Regions from separate parts of the Bradyrhizobium sp. USDA 327 genome, predicted to be linked through region 1. Evidence: predicted binding sites of a transcription regulator. Region 1 holds the regulator's gene; the other holds the start of a gene.

Evidence for each region. The regulator HrcA, encoded in region 1, represses chaperone genes, less so after heat shock. The targets are predictions, from matches to a motif close to GTTAGCACTCNCNNNNNGNGAGTGCTAAC.
Region 2: the regulator HrcA is predicted to act here: its motif matches at 5,546-5,574, upstream of groES (co-chaperone GroES).

Annotation. Positions count from the first base shown of each region.
Region 1 covers NZ_JBGCCW010000001.1:7,100,947-7,108,457, forward strand. Annotated here, with positions in the region: gene ABIA42_RS33555 (penicillin-binding protein activator) at 1-734, shown strand, start outside; gene hemW (radical SAM family heme chaperone HemW) at 851-2,035, opposite strand; gene rdgB (RdgB/HAM1 family non-canonical purine NTP pyrophosphatase) at 2,052-2,687, opposite strand; gene rph (ribonuclease PH) at 2,698-3,411, opposite strand; gene hrcA (heat-inducible transcriptional repressor HrcA) at 3,581-4,669, shown strand; gene grpE (nucleotide exchange factor GrpE) at 4,766-5,383, shown strand; gene ABIA42_RS33585 (hypothetical protein) at 5,531-6,472, opposite strand; gene dnaK (molecular chaperone DnaK) at 6,868-7,511, shown strand, end outside.
Region 2 covers NZ_JBGCCW010000001.1:4,114,838-4,122,348, reverse strand. Annotated here, with positions in the region: gene ABIA42_RS19285 (glutathione binding-like protein) at 1-537, opposite strand, end outside; gene ABIA42_RS19280 (cysteine hydrolase family protein) at 549-1,142, opposite strand; gene ABIA42_RS19275 (LysR family transcriptional regulator) at 1,272-2,111, shown strand; gene lepB (signal peptidase I) at 2,249-2,998, shown strand; gene ABIA42_RS19265 (GIY-YIG nuclease family protein) at 3,060-3,347, opposite strand; gene groL (chaperonin GroEL) at 3,502-5,142, opposite strand; gene groES (co-chaperone GroES) at 5,188-5,502, opposite strand; gene ABIA42_RS19250 (usg protein) at 5,879-6,166, shown strand; gene ABIA42_RS19245 (tetratricopeptide repeat protein) at 6,175-7,511, opposite strand, start outside.

The DNA of each region.
Region 1 (7,511 bases):
TCTCGACCGATTCCAGCATCGCCGGACGCGGCGTCTATCTGCTCTCGTTCCTGCCGGAGTCGGACGTCAACCGCATCGTCGACTATTCCGCCAGCATCGGAAAGCGCTCCGTTGCCGTGCTGGTGCCCGACAACGCCTATGGCAATGTCGTCGAAGCGGCGGTGAAGGCGGCGGTGCCGCGGCGCGGCGGGCGGATCGTCGCCTTCGAGAAATACGGCGCCGATCGCGCCACGCCGGCACGCACCGTGGCGCAGCAGCTCGGCAGCGCGGATGCGCTGTTCATTGCCGATGACGGCGATGCCGTCGTGTCGGTGGCGGATGCGATGACGGCCGCAGGCGCGAACCTGCGCAACATCCAGCTGCTCGGCACCGGCCTGTGGGACAATCCGCGCGTCTATGCCAGCGCCGCGCTGCAGGGCGGCCTCTACGCCGCGCCCGACCCGGCCGGCTTTCGCGCCTTCTCCGGCCGCTATCGCACCAAATATGGCGGCGAGCCGGTGCGCACGGCGACATTGGCCTACGACGCGGTCGCCCTCGTCGCCGCGCTGGCGCGCACGCAAGGTCCCACGCGCTTCTCGCCGGACGTGCTCACCAACCCTTCGGGCTTCGCCGGCATCGACGGCCTGTTCCGCTTCCGCGCAGACGGCACCAACGAGCGCGGGCTCGCGGTGATGAAGGTGACGCAGGGTGGCGGCGTTGCGGTCGCGGGCTCGCCGAAGAGCTTTGGGGCGTAGCTCAGGACGACGGTGCCGTAGGGTGGGCAAAGCGAAGCGTGCCCACGCATTTTTTGCGATCGAGAGAGATGGTGGGCACGGCGCAAGTGCGCCTTTGCCCACCCTACAAGATCTCGCTACGCCGCCAGATCCGCGACCACCGCATCCAGCACCGGAAATCCGCTGCTGGTTACGCGCAGCCGTCCGGTCGCATCGACCGTGATCGCGCCTTCCTCGCGCAGCAGCGCGATGCGGCGGGGGTCGAGCGGGCGGCCGGAGAGGGCGGTGTAGCGCTCGGGGTCGATGCCCTCGGCAAGGCGCAATCCCATCAGCAGGAATTCGTCGGCGCGCTCCTCGCTGTTGAGGCGCTCGTCGGTGACGATACCGTGGCCGTTGGTCTCGACGCGCAGCAGCCAGGCCTCGGGACGCTTCTCGGTGGCGGTGGCGTGGCGCACGCCGTCGATGTCGAGGCGGCCGTGCGCGCCGGGGCCGATGCCGGCATATTCCTCGCCGCGCCAGTATACCAGATTGTGCCGGCACTCGGCGCCGCGCCGGGCGTGATTGGAGATCTCGTAGGCGGGCAGACCCAGCCTGTCGCAGGTCTCCTGCGTGACGTCGTAGAGCGCGCGCGCGACCGCTTCATCCGGCGTCTTCAATTTGCCGGCCTGGTGCAGGCCGAAGAACGGCGTGCCTTCCTCGATCGTCAATTGATAGAGCGACAGATGCTCGGCCGCTTCATCGATCGCAAGACGCAGTTCGTCGGCCCACATCGCCGGCGTCTGGTCGGGACGGGCGTAGATCAGGTCGAACGAATAGCGGTCGAACGAGCGGCGTGCGATGGCGACCGCATCGAGCGCCTCGCGCGCGCTGTGCATGCGGCCGAGCGCCTTCAGCGAGGCGTCGTCGAGTGCCTGCACGCCGAGCGAGACGCGGTTGACGCCGGCGGTACGATAGCCGGCGAAGCGCGTGGCCTCGACGCTGGTCGGGTTCGCTTCCAGCGTGACCTCGACGTCGCCTGCGACGGTCCAGTGCTTGCCGATCGCATCGAGCACGGCGCCGACCGTTGCGGGCTGCATCAAAGACGGCGTGCCGCCGCCGAGGAAGATCGAGGTGACCTCACGCCCGGGCGCGCGCTCGGCGGTGGTTGCGATCTCGCGCGCAAAGGCGGAAGCGAAGCGCGCCTCGTCGATCGCGGCGTGGCGAACGTGGCTGTTGAAGTCGCAATAGGGACATTTCGACAGGCAGAATGGCCAGTGCACGTAGACGCCGAAGGCTTCGGATTCTTGTTTTGACGCGTTTTCCCGGCGCGAACCGGTGTCCACTTCGCTCGAAAACGCTCTAGCGCGGCTCAAGGCAGATCTCCGCCAGTTTCACGAAGGCGCGGGCGCGGTGCGACAGGCCGAGGCCAAGCGGCGGCAGGCCGTGCTTCTCGATGCTCTCCATCTCGCCGAAGGTGCGGTTGTGGCCGTCGGGCAGGAACATCGGGTCGTAGCCGAAGCCGGCATTCCCGCGCGGCGGCCAGACCAGCGTGCCGTCGACGCGCGCCTCGACCTGTTCGAGATGATCGTCGGGCCAGGCGACGCAGAGCGCCGAGACGAAGTGCGCTTTGCGCTTGTCCGGCGTGGAGGCGCCGCGCTCCTGCAACAGGCGCTCGATCTGCGCCATCGCCGCGTTGAAATCCTTGGAGGGGCCGGCCCAGCGCGCGCTGTAGATGCCGGGCGCGCCGTCGAGCGCGTCGACGACGATGCCGGAATCGTCGGCGAAGGCGGGTAGCCTTGCTGCTTGCGCCGCCGCGATTGCCTTGATGGCGGCGTTGCTGCGGAAATCGGTGCCGGTCTCGTCCGGCTCGGACAGGCCGAGCTCTCCTGCCGACACCGCCTCGATGCCGTACGGCGCAAGCAGCTCCCGCATCTCGGCGAGCTTGCCGGGATTATGGGTGGCGATGACGAGCCTGTCCGTGATTCGGCGGTGCATGGCCTATTGACTACGCCACAGCCAGTTTCTGCAAGTCCACCAGACGCGCGACGCCCTTGCGGGCCAGCGCCATCAGCGCCAGGAGCTCGGCTTCGGTGAACGGCTCGCGTTCCGCGGTGCCCTGCACCTCGATGATGCGGCCATCGCCGGTCATGACGAAATTGGCATCGGTCTCGGCCTCGGAATCCTCGGCGTAGTCGAGATCGAGCACCGGCGTGCCGTTGTAGATGCCGCAGGAGATCGCGGCGACGTTGTCGCGCAGCACGTTGGCCTTGACCATGTTGCGCGCCTTCATCCAGTTGACGCAATCGGCGAGCGCGACCCAGGCCCCCGTGATCGAGGCCGTGCGCGTGCCGCCGTCGGCCTGAAGCACGTCGCAATCGACCGTGATCTGGCGCTCGCCGAGCGCTTCGAGATTGATGATGGTGCGGAGCGAGCGGCCGATCAGGCGCTGGATCTCGACGGTGCGGCCGCTCTGCTTGCCGGCGGAGGCCTCGCGGCGGGTCCGTTCCGAGGTCGCGCGCGGCAGCATGCCGTATTCGGCGGTGACCCAGCCGCGGCCCTGGCCCTTCAGCCACGGCGGCAGGCGGTCCTCCAGCGTGGCGGTGACCAGCACATGGGTGTCGCCGAATTTCACCAGGCACGAACCTTCCGCATACTTCACCACGCCGCGCTCCAGCGTCACGGGGCGCAATTCGTCGGGCGCACGGCGGCTTGGCCGCATGGGAAATCCTCCAAAACTCACGGGAAAAGGCTGTTCGCGGGTGCTTGTAGGTGGGGCGGGGATGGGCGGCAAGGCTTTTTCACCCCCTGATTTCGCGGCCGCAAACGCCACGCTTGTCAGAAGGGTCTGGGATAGACAAATTACGAGTATCTGAGAGGAGTTACCGTCTGTGGCCCATCACGATCCGATCCATCTGATCGCGCCGCGCGCAGGCCTCGCCCAGCTCAACGAGCGTTCCCGCGATATTTTTCGTCAAATTGTCGAAAGCTATCTCGCGACCGGCGAGCCTGTCGGCTCGCGCAACATTTCCCGCCTGATCGCCATGCCGCTGTCGCCGGCGTCGGTCCGTAACGTCATGTCCGATCTGGAACAGCTCGGCTTGATCTATGCCCCGCACACCTCGGCCGGGCGGTTGCCGACGGAACTCGGCCTGCGCTTCTTCGTCGATGCCCTGATGCAGGTCGGCGACCTCAACGAGGCCGAGCGGCAGTCGATCCAGAGCCAGCTTGCCTCCGTCGGCGAGGCGCAGTCGGTCGAGGCGGCGCTGGACCAGGCCTTGATGCGGCTCTCCGGCCTGACCCGGGCCGCCGCTGTGGTGTTGACGCCAAAATCCAATGCGCGGCTGAAGCACATCGAATTCGTGCGCCTGGAACCGGAGAAAGCGCTGGTGATCCTCGTCGGCGAGGACGGGCAGGTCGAAAACCGCGTGCTGGCGCTGCCGCCCGGGGTTCCCTCCTCTGCGCTCACCGAGGCCGGCAATTTCCTCAATGCGCGGATCCGCGGCCGCACGCTTGCCGAGGCGCGCCTCGAGCTCGAGACGGCACTTGGAGAGGCCCGTGCCGAGCTCGATCAGCTGACGCAGAAGGTGATCTCGGCCGGCATCGCCAGCTGGTCCGGCGGCGAGAACGAGGATCGCCAGCTGATCGTCCGCGGCCATGCCAATCTGCTTGAAGATCTGCATGCGCTGGAGGATCTGGAGCGCGTTCGCCTGTTGTTCGACGACCTCGAGACCAAGCGCGGCGTGATCGACCTGCTCGGCCGCGCCGAAACGGCGGAGGGTGTGCGCATCTTCATCGGCAGCGAGAACAAGCTGTTCTCGCTGTCGGGGTCCTCCACCATCATCTCGCCCTATCGGGATGCCGCCGGCCACATCGTCGGCGTTCTCGGGGTGATCGGCCCGACGCGGTTGAATTATGCCCGCGTGATCACGACCGTGGACTACGCCGCCCGCATCGTCAGCCGCCTTCTGGGGGGCTGACCGGCGCCTCCCCCGATCACGGGCGCTTGATTTTCGTGAGCTTAGGCACGATATCCGGGCCAACAATCCCTGGAAACGAGTTCGAGATTAGAGCCGATGACCGATCGAGACCGGCAACCCGAAGACACGACCGCGCCGACGCCCGAGCCCGTGGTGTCAAAGCCCTACATCATGCCTGACGATCCCGAGCCCGGCTCGGTCGAGACGTTGCAGAAGGAAGCCGCCGAGGCGCGTGACCGCATGCTGCGGACGCTGGCCGAGATGGAGAATCTGCGCAAGCGCACCACCAAGGAGGTCGCCGACGCCCGTCTCTACGGCATCACCGGTTTTGCCCGCGACGTGCTCGACATCGCCGACAATCTTCAGCGCGCGCTCGATGCCGTTCCGGCCGAAGCGCGTGCCGCGGCCGATCCCGGCCTGACCTCGCTGATCGAGGGCGTCGAGCTCACCGAGCGCTCGCTGCTCAACGCGCTGGAAAAGCACGGCGTGAAGAAATTCGATCCGCAGGGCCAGAAGTTCGACCCGAACTTCCAGCAGGCGATGTTCGAAGTGCCCGATGCGTCGGTGCCGTCGGGCACCGTGGTGCAGGTCGTGCAGGCCGGCTACACCATCGGCGAGCGCGTGCTGCGCCCGGCGCTGGTCGGTGTCGCCAAGGGCGGTGCGAAGGCAGCCCCCGCCGCCAACAACAATGAATCGAACGGCGCGCCGAACTGATCGATCCTCATGGTGAGGAGGCGCCAAGCGCCGTCTCGAACCATGTAGGCCCCGGCAGTTGCGGCTCGGCCTTCATCCTTCGAGGCGCGCGCGAACAAGCGCGCTCCTCGAGCGAAGGAGGGAGCGCATCTCGCTTGCGGATGCAAGCTATCCCTTCGGCTGGATGCCGTCGCGGACGGCGCGGAAGCGGGTGAAGGCGGGCAGCCACTGGTCGCGTGGGGCGCTGGCGATGATGCGCAATGATGCGCCGCCAGTTGAGAAGCGGATCCACTGCACCACGGTCACAGGGATCTTGTCCTTGCCGCTGACGCCGTCGATCCGGGTCTCGAAACCCTGCTGGCCGTTGATGCGAATCGGCTCGGACATGGTGATGCGCGACTCGCGCACGCCGGGAATCTGGAGCGCCGCCTCCTGGGCGAAGCGGGCGCGGTCGTCGGCGGCTTGCGGGGTAGCGCCGATCACGCCGAGAATCATGAACGGCTTCGACTCGTAACCCGTGCTCTCATCGCCGTCGGCGAGGATGATGCTGCTGCCCGGCGCGAGCGTTCGGATGTCCTTGAAGTTGGCGAGATCGGTGATCTTGAACGGCATCAGCGCGATCTGCTCTTCAGCCGAGACCTGCCTGCGGGTGACGGCGCTCGCAAACATCTGCCGCACCGCTTCATCCGTGTAGATCTTGGTCGCATTCTCCGGGATCTGCACCGCGACATAGCCGGAGAAGCCGGCGCCGGGCACGATCATCGAATAGCGCTTCACCGGGGTATCGCCGGCCTTGCCGCTTTCGGTGGTGAAATAGGCGAGGCCTGCGGGGCTCTCGATCTTGTCTTGTGTGACGCCATTGGTCCCGGCGGGATTGGAATTGAAGGCGCTAACGACCTCGCCATAGGCCGCCGGCGGCAGTTCGGTGACCAGCACCTTGACGCTGCCATCCTCGCTCTCGAAGCCCGGAAAGGTCTTGGCCGTGCTGAGGCCGATCAACGGCACCATGCCGAGGCGCAAGCCAGGTGGGAAAACGGCGTCGGCGGCGAGGGCCGGAAACGCGGAGGCGGCGAGGAGGGCCAGCGCGGCGAGGGGGCGGATCAGCTTCATGGGCACTCTGATTGGTTCACATTGAGGCCGTTCGATGGTCGGCCGCCGGGCCGCTTTGTCGCGCGAAGCAGCTACGCCGGCTGTCCGGCCGGTTCGCCTTTTAGCGGGTTTGGCCTTGCCGCAACAGGGCCGGGCCTGTCGCGGCCAGCGGGGGCTTGCCGAGGCCCGAACCTGTTAATAATTCCTCACCCGCAAGGGCGGCGGAGCCCGGACATCATCTTTCAAAACCCGATGTTTTCGCGGCAGAAACGTAGCTTCGGTCCTTGCGGGCCCCTCCCCCCCTCCTATATGAGCCTCAATCATCGCAATATCGCGGATGTTTGATCTTAGGGGGTTTCGGTTCGGGTGCCTTCTGGGCCCAGCCAACCTGCCGCAAAAAGAAGGGTATCAGGACCATGGGAAAGGTCATTGGGATCGACCTCGGCACCACGAATTCGTGCGTCGCCGTGATGGATGGCAAGAACGCGAAAGTCATCGAGAATTCCGAAGGCATGCGCACGACGCCTTCGATCGTCGCCGTGACGGATGACGGCGAGCGCCTCGTCGGCCAGCCGGCCAAGCGCCAGGCCGTCACCAATCCCGAGCGCACCTTCTTCGCAGTGAAGCGCCTCATCGGCCGCCGCTACGACGACCCGATGGTCGAGAAGGACAAGAAGCTTGTCCCGTACAAGATCGTGAAAGCCTCCAACGGCGACGCCTGGGTCGAGGCCGACGGCCAGACCTACTCGCCCTCGCAGGTCTCGGCGTTCATCTTGCAGAAGATGAAGGAGACCGCGGAAGCCCATCTCGGTCAGAAGGTCGATCAGGCCGTCATCACCGTTCCCGCCTACTTCAACGACGCCCAGCGCCAGGCGACCAAGGACGCCGGCAAGATCGCGGGCCTCGAAGTGCTGCGCATCATCAACGAGCCGACCGCGGCCGCGCTCGCCTATGGCCTCGACAAGACCAAGGCCGGCACCATCGCCGTGTACGACCTCGGCGGCGGCACCTTCGATATCTCCATTCTCGAAATCGGCGACGGCGTGTTCGAGGTGAAGTC
Region 2 (7,511 bases), 3.0 Mb from region 1:
GGACGGCCATCGTGCGATGTCGATCCCTGCGGGACGGAGCAGCAGCAAGGCCCAGGTGAGATGGGCATCCGCGACGGTGAAGCCGTTGCCGACGAGGAATTCGCGGTCCGCCAGATGCGCTGCCGGCACCGACAATGTCTCCGCGATCCGTGCCCGCGGCTTGGCGAGCGAGCCGTCGTCCTTGTACCAGAAGGTCGGAAACAGGAACGCCTTGTGGATCTCGGCGCCGATGAAGCTCAGCCATTCCTGCAGGCGATAGCGGTCCGGATGGCCGAAGCCGGGCGCGAGGCCTGCCTCCGGCTTCACATCGGCGATGTATTGCAGCACTGCTGCGCTCTCGGTCAGCCGCTCGCCGTTCTCCAGCACCAGGACCGGCACCGCGCCTTTCGGCGACACGGTACGGAAATCGCTGCCGTCGTCCACGACCTGCTTGGTCCAGATATGGGCGAGGTGATACTGCGCCTCGATACCGGTCTCCATCAGCGAGATGCGGCTCGAGAGCGAGCAGGCCATCGGGAAGAAATAGAGCTGCAGCATCGCATGCTCCATCAAGTCAGTGCTTCGGCTTGCGCGATGATCGCGAAGCGGTCCGACAATTCGGCCAACGCGACCTGATGGATCGTCCGGGCGTCCAGCGTGCCGCCGCGGCCGTCGGGCAGGTCGCGGGTGGCGCAGGCGTCGGCTGCGATCGTCGTGCGCAGGCCGAGGTCGAGCGCGGCGCGGGCAGTCGAACTGACGCACATGTGCGTCATGAAGCCGGCCAGCACGATGTTCTTGAGTCCGGTCGCGGCCAGCCGGGCCTGCAGGTCGGTGCCGGCGAAGGCATTCGGCAGCGCCTTCTCGATCACGGGCTCGCTCGCGAGCGGCGTCAGGCGCTCGACGATCGCGCCGCGCGCGGCCTCGCGGTCGAACAGGCCGCCGGCGCGGCCCTTGTGCGCGACATGGAAGATCGGAGCTCTGCTCTCCCGTGCGCGCGTGAGCAGGCGCGCAGCCGCGGCGATCGCGGGCTGCGCATCGGGCAGGGCCAGCGGACCGGCGCAATATTCGTTCTGGATGTCGATCAGCACGAGGCAGGCCTCGTTGAGCTTCGGCGGATTGAGATCGGCGCCGGCGAGTTCGAGCAGGGTCTTTGGAGCGGTCATGCTGGTCAGGCCTTCCAGGGGATGTCGATGAGGCGACACTAGCGCAACCGAAGCCTGCCATTGTGCAGGAATATTGCGGCATATGGCTGCGAATTTGCAGGAAGCGCCGCCGCCTGCTAGGCTTGCGGAATGAACTGGGACGACCTGCGCATCATCGCCGCGGTGAGGGACGAGGGCACTTACGCCGGCGCCAGCGCGCGGCTGCGCATCGACGAGACCACCGTCGGCCGAAGGCTCGCGCGCATCCAGCGCGACCTCGGCGTGCCGCTGTTCGACGCCGTGGACGGGCTGCGCCGGCCGACGCGACACTGCGAGGCGGTGCTCGAGCATGTCGGCGCGATGGCGGCGCATGCGGCGGCGATCGACCGCATCAAGGAGAGCCAGCCCGGCCCGGTCGGGCGGCTGCGCATCGCCTCGACCAATGCGGTCGCCGAAGAGCTGCTGGCGCCGCATGCGGCCAGCTTCCTGCGCGATCACCCGGGGCTGACGCTGCAATTCCTCACCTCCAGCGGCAACGTAAAATTCTCGCGCTGGCAGGCCGATCTCGCCATCCGCCTGCGCAAACCGGAGAAGGGCGACTTCACCATCTCCAAGCTCGGCGAGGTCAGGCTGTATTTCTTCGAGCCCGCGGACCGCAGCGGAGCCGAGCCGGTCGCGTGCGTCTATCCCGACGAGCTCGATGCGATCCCCGAGCAGCAGTTCCTGCGTGCCAAGCGGCTGACGAACGTGCGCTGCGTCACCGACAATGTCCGCATCATCCGCACCATGATCCAGTCGCATCAGGCCATCGGCGTGCTGCCCGAGCACAGCTGCGGGCCGCTGCTCGCCGACCGCAGCCTGCGCGCCACGCTGCTGCCGAGGCGTCGCGACGTCTGGCTCCTGGTGCAGAACCACCTCAAGCGCGATCCTGCGACCCGCGTGACGATCGACTGGGTACGTCACTGCTTCAGGGATTTGTCGCACGGCTGACCGCTGGCGACGTTCATGGCCTCGCATTGAACGCGGGCCGCGCGACGTGCGACCAAATTCGCAAGTTCGCCGGGGATTGCACGCGCGCGCAGGTTGCGTAATCTCGCGACGACTACGTCTTTGAACAGGGCAGCTGCATGACCACTCTTGAGCAAACGATCCGTCCCTCGGCACGATCGCGGGAATGGAAGGCGATCGTCATCCTGATCCTGCTGATCCCGGTGCTGTGGTCGCCGCCGTTCCTGTTTCGATACTTCCTGTATCAGCCGTTCAACATCCCCTCGAATTCGATGGCGCCGACGCTGATGGTCGGCGACTACGTCTTCGCGGCGAAATATGCCTATGGCTACGGCCGCTATTCCTTCCCCTTCGCTTCGTCCTGGATCTCAGGTCGCGTCTTTGCCGCCGAGCCCGAGTATGGCGACCTGGTCGTTTTCCGAACGCCAAGGGATACCTCCGTCGATTACGTCAAGCGCGTGGTCGGGCTGCCCGGCGACCGCATCCAGATGCAGCAGGGCCGGCTCATCCTCAACGACCGTCCGGTGACGCGCGTCGCCCTGAAGGAGGCACAAGCCGGCGCCGCCTGCGGAGGCGATGACGAAGCGAAGGTCAAGCGCTGGCGCGAGACGCTGCCGAACGGCGCGAGCTATGTGACCTACGACTGCGCCGCCGACAATGGCTTCCTCGACAACACCAGCGTCTACGCCGTGCCACCAGGTCATTTCTTCGTGCTCGGCGACAATCGCGACAATTCCACCGACAGTCGCATGGCATCCGCGATGGGCTTCATCCCGATGGACAATCTCGTCGGCAAGGTAACGCGGATCCTCTGGTCGCTCGACGATGACGGCGAGCCGCGCTTCGAGCGGTTGGGGAAAGTGGAGTGAGGCCCCGTCATTCCGGGGCGCGGCCACTTGGGCGCGAGCCCGGAATCCATAACCACAGGCCTTAGTTGGCGATCCCAGGATAAAGATCATCCCAGTTTGGGTTCTGCTCCTCGATCAGCCGCGTCTTCCAGTCGCGACGCCACTTCTTGAGTTCTTTCTCGCGGGCGATGGCGGTAACTGCATCGTCGTATATCTCGAACAAGACGAGCTTCGAAACGTCGTACTTCGTCGTGAATCCGGGAACGGCTTTGGTCTTGTGTTCGTACACCCGACGAACGAGATCGCTGGTCACGCCGATGTAGAGCGTGCCGTGCTTCTTACTTGCGAGGATGTAGACATAGTAGGCCATTCCATCCGCCGGTGGTTATGGATTCCGGGCTCGGCGCTGCGCGCCGCCCCGGAATGACGAATCCACCACCATCTTAGCGTGTATCACCTGAAAACAAAAACCCCGGCATCGCTGCCGGGGTTTCGCATGTCTCGACTTTGCCTGAGAGGCTGGATCAGAAGTCCATGCCGCCCATGCCGCCGCCCGGAGGCATCGCCGGACCGGCGCCGCCCTTCTTGGGCAGCTCGGCGACCATGGCTTCCGTGGTGATCAGGAGCGCGGCAACCGAGGCTGCGTTCTGGATCGCGGTGCGGACCACCTTGGTCGGGTCGATGATGCCCTTCTTGACGAGGTCGGCATATTCGCCGGTCTGGGAGTCGAAGCCGTAATTGTAGGCCTTGTTCTCCAGGATCTTGCCGACGATCACCGAGCCGTCTTCACCGGCGTTGATCGCGATCTGGCGGGCAGGAGCCGACAGCGCCTTGCGCACGATCTCGACGCCGGTCTTCTGGTCGTCGTTCTTGGTGCGCAGGCCCTTGAGCTGCTCGGAGGCACGGAGCAGGGCGACGCCGCCGCCCGGGACGATGCCTTCCTCGACAGCCGCGCGGGTCGCATGCATCGCGTCATCAACGCGATCCTTGCGCTCCTTCACCTCGACCTCGGTCGCGCCGCCGACGCGGATCACCGCGACGCCGCCCGCGAGCTTGGCGAGACGCTCCTGGAGCTTCTCACGGTCGTAGTCCGAGGTGGTCTCCTCGATCTGCGCCTTGATCTGGGCCACGCGCGCCTCGATGTCGGCCTTCTTGCCGGCGCCGTTGACGATCGTGGTGTTCTCCTTGTCGATCATCACCTTCTTGGCGCGACCGAGCATGTTGAGCGTGACGTTCTCGAGCTTGATGCCGAGATCTTCCGAGATCGCCTGGCCGCCGGTCAGGATCGCGATGTCCTGCAGCATGGCCTTGCGGCGATCGCCGAAGCCCGGAGCCTTGACGGCCGCGACCTTGAGGCCGCCACGCAGGCGGTTGACGACCAGGGTCGCGAGGGCTTCGCCTTCGACGTCCTCGGCGACGATGACCAACGGCTTGCCGGTCTGCACCACGGCTTCGAGCAGCGGCAGCAGCTCGTTCAGCGAGGAGAGCTTCTTCTCGTTGATGAGGATGTAGGCGTCGTCCATCTCAACGCGCATCTTGTCGGCGTTGGTGACGAAGTAGGGCGAGATGTAGCCGCGGTCGAACTGCATGCCCTCGACGACGTCGAGCTCGGTCTCGAGCGACTTGGCTTCCTCGACGGTGATGACACCCTCGTTGCCGACCTTCTTCATGGCGTCGGAGAGGAACTTGCCGATCTCCTGGTCGCCGTTGGCCGAGATGGTGCCGACCTGGGCGATCTCGTCGTTGGAGGTGACCTTCTTGGAGTTCTTCTGGAGGTCCGCAACGACGGCCTCGACCGCGAGGTCGATGCCGCGCTTGAGGTCCATCGGGTTCATGCCGGCGGCGACCGACTTGGCGCCTTCGCGCACGATCGCCTGGGCCAGCACGGTGGCGGTGGTGGTACCGTCGCCGGCCGCATCAGCGGACTTGGAGGCGACTTCGCGCACCATCTGCGCGCCCATGTTCTCGAACTTGTCCTCGAGCTCGATCTCCTTGGCGACGGTGACGCCGTCCTTGGTGATGCGGGGAGCGCCGAACGACTTGTCGAGCACGACGTTGCGGCCCTTCGGGCCGAGCGTCACCTTCACCGCGTTGGCGAGAATGTCGACGCCGCGCAGCATCTTGTCGCGCGCATCGACCGAGAATTTGACTTCTTTGGCTGCCATCTGGAATTTTCCTTGGAATGATTTGACTGGAGGGAGAGGGGGCTCTTAGGCCGCCTTCTTCTTGGACTCGCTGACCTCGAGAACGCCCATCACGTCGCTCTCCTTCATGATCAGCAGGTCCTGGCCGTCGATCTTGACCTCGGTGCCGGACCACTTGCCGAACAGCACGCGGTCGCCGACCTTCAGGTCGATCGGGATCAGCTTGCCGGACTCGTCGCGGCCACCCGGGCCAACGGCGACGACTTCGCCCTGGGAGGGCTTTTCCTTGGCAGTGTCGGGAATGATGATGCCGCCAGCGGTCTTCTCTTCTGCGTCGATGCGCTTGACCACGACGCGGTCGTGAAGCGGACGGAATTTCATGCAGTCCTCCTAAGCAATTGCACGTGTTGAGGATTTTGAGATTGTTAGCAGTCGTTGCCCGCGAGTGCTAGCACAGGCGAGGCTGAGATAAGCCAGGAATTTTGCGGGGGCAAGGCCTTCTAGCAGAAAAATTAGCACCCGAAAGCGCGGACTGCCAGAATCTCTTTGCCATCGTTAACCGACACCGGGCCCGTATTAGCACGGAGCTGTATCTGCTGCTAACGCATTGAATTTCAACAGCTTGTTAAACTTTTGGGCTTGAGATGGGTTGTCAGTTTGCGTCACATTTCTCTCATGTGAGCGCGTCGTTTCCGGGTGGCTCCCGGGGCACCGATCAAGCCACCCCCTGAATGCGCTCCTGCAAAGGAGGTTTGGCATGGGACTGCGGAGTGGGGGCGTTTCCGAGGATTTCCGGAAACAGATGCTGGGTTACGGGCTGACGACGGCACAAATTCTCTATCGGATGCCGGATCATCCGTCGCTGCTCCAGACCTACGTCTGGCAGAACTACGACATGTTTCCGAAATTTCCGGCGCTGAAGGATTTCCTGGCGTTCTGGCAGGAAAAGCTCGACGGCCCCCTGCATTCGGTCACGGTGGCGCATTCCAAGCTGATCAAGCCGGCCGAGCTGCGCGCCGTGGATGGCGTGTTCCGGCTGCATTGAGCCAGAGATCAGGCGCCACCGCTGCAATAGCGTATCCACATCGCGCGATAGGCGTCGTCTACGGCGCGCGCATATGAGATGGGGTTGCCGGCGGCCGCAGCGTTGATCTGTGCGGGCAGTTCGCGGCGCAATCGATCGAGATCGCCGATCCGCGCCGCGCGGCCGACTGCGATCTCGACATATGCCTCATCGCTGTCCGCCACCCAGTCCGGCAAGCCAAGCGCGGTGAGGATGGCGCCGGCGGCCCGGCTGGGCAGACTGCTCCCGAGCTTCGCCACCACGGGCACCCCCATCTGCAGGGCTTCCAATGTGCTGACGCCGCCGTTCTGTGGGAACGGGTCGAGCGCAATGTCGACGCGATTGAACGATGCCAGATGTTCGCTCCGCAAGGTGGCTCCGAGCAGATCGACGCGTTCGGCCGGCAATCGACAAGCCGTAAATCGCGCCAGCAGCTTGTCGCGGACCAGTTGATCGTCCAGCGCAACATCCTTGATCAGCAGTCGCGACCCCGGGACCCGGTCGAGAATCCTGGACCAGACTTCCGCGGCCTCGTCCGAAATCTTGCTGATGCGGTTGAAGACACCGAACGTGACGAAGCCGTTCGAGAGCGCTGGCGCCTGCGCCCGCGCAATCCCGGCCGGCAGCGGCGCCAGCGTCACGAAGCATGGCAGGTCGACAACGGTCTCCGCAAACAAATGCCGAACCGCGGCAGGAATCGCGACCGGATCCGAGAACAGATAATCGATCGTCGGCAGCCCGGTGCCGGTGCCGTGGCCCCAGCCGTGCACCTGGATCGGTGCCGGCTTGCGCGCAAACACGCCGAGGCGGTTTCCTCTGGTGTGGCCGGACAGGTCGATCAGGATATCGACGCGATCGGCACGAATCTGAGCGGCGAGGCGATCGTCGGTCCATTGCGAGGCGTCACGCCAGCGATCGGCGATCCCCTGAAATTCGCTTGTCGTCGTATCCATTTTTGACGAGCAGGAGTAGCACACGATCTCGAACTGTGCGCGGTCATGGTGTTGCAGGACGGGCTTGAAAATGAACGCGGCCGAATGCGCGTTGAAATCCGACGAGACATAGCCAAGCACCAGACGGCGATCCGGATCGCGGTTGTTGTCATGGGGCGCCGCCACCTCTGAAGCGATCTTCGCGCCGATCCGCTCCCACCAGATTTGCCGCGCCTGCTGATGCTGTTCGACGCTGGCGTCCGGCACGAAATCGAGCGTGAATATCTTGCTGGAGATCGCGCTCTGGAGGTCAGGCTGGACGTCAAGGGCTCTGTCGAAACTGACGAGGGCTTCGTCGACCCGGCCAAGTCCGGCGAGACAAAGGCCCAGCACCA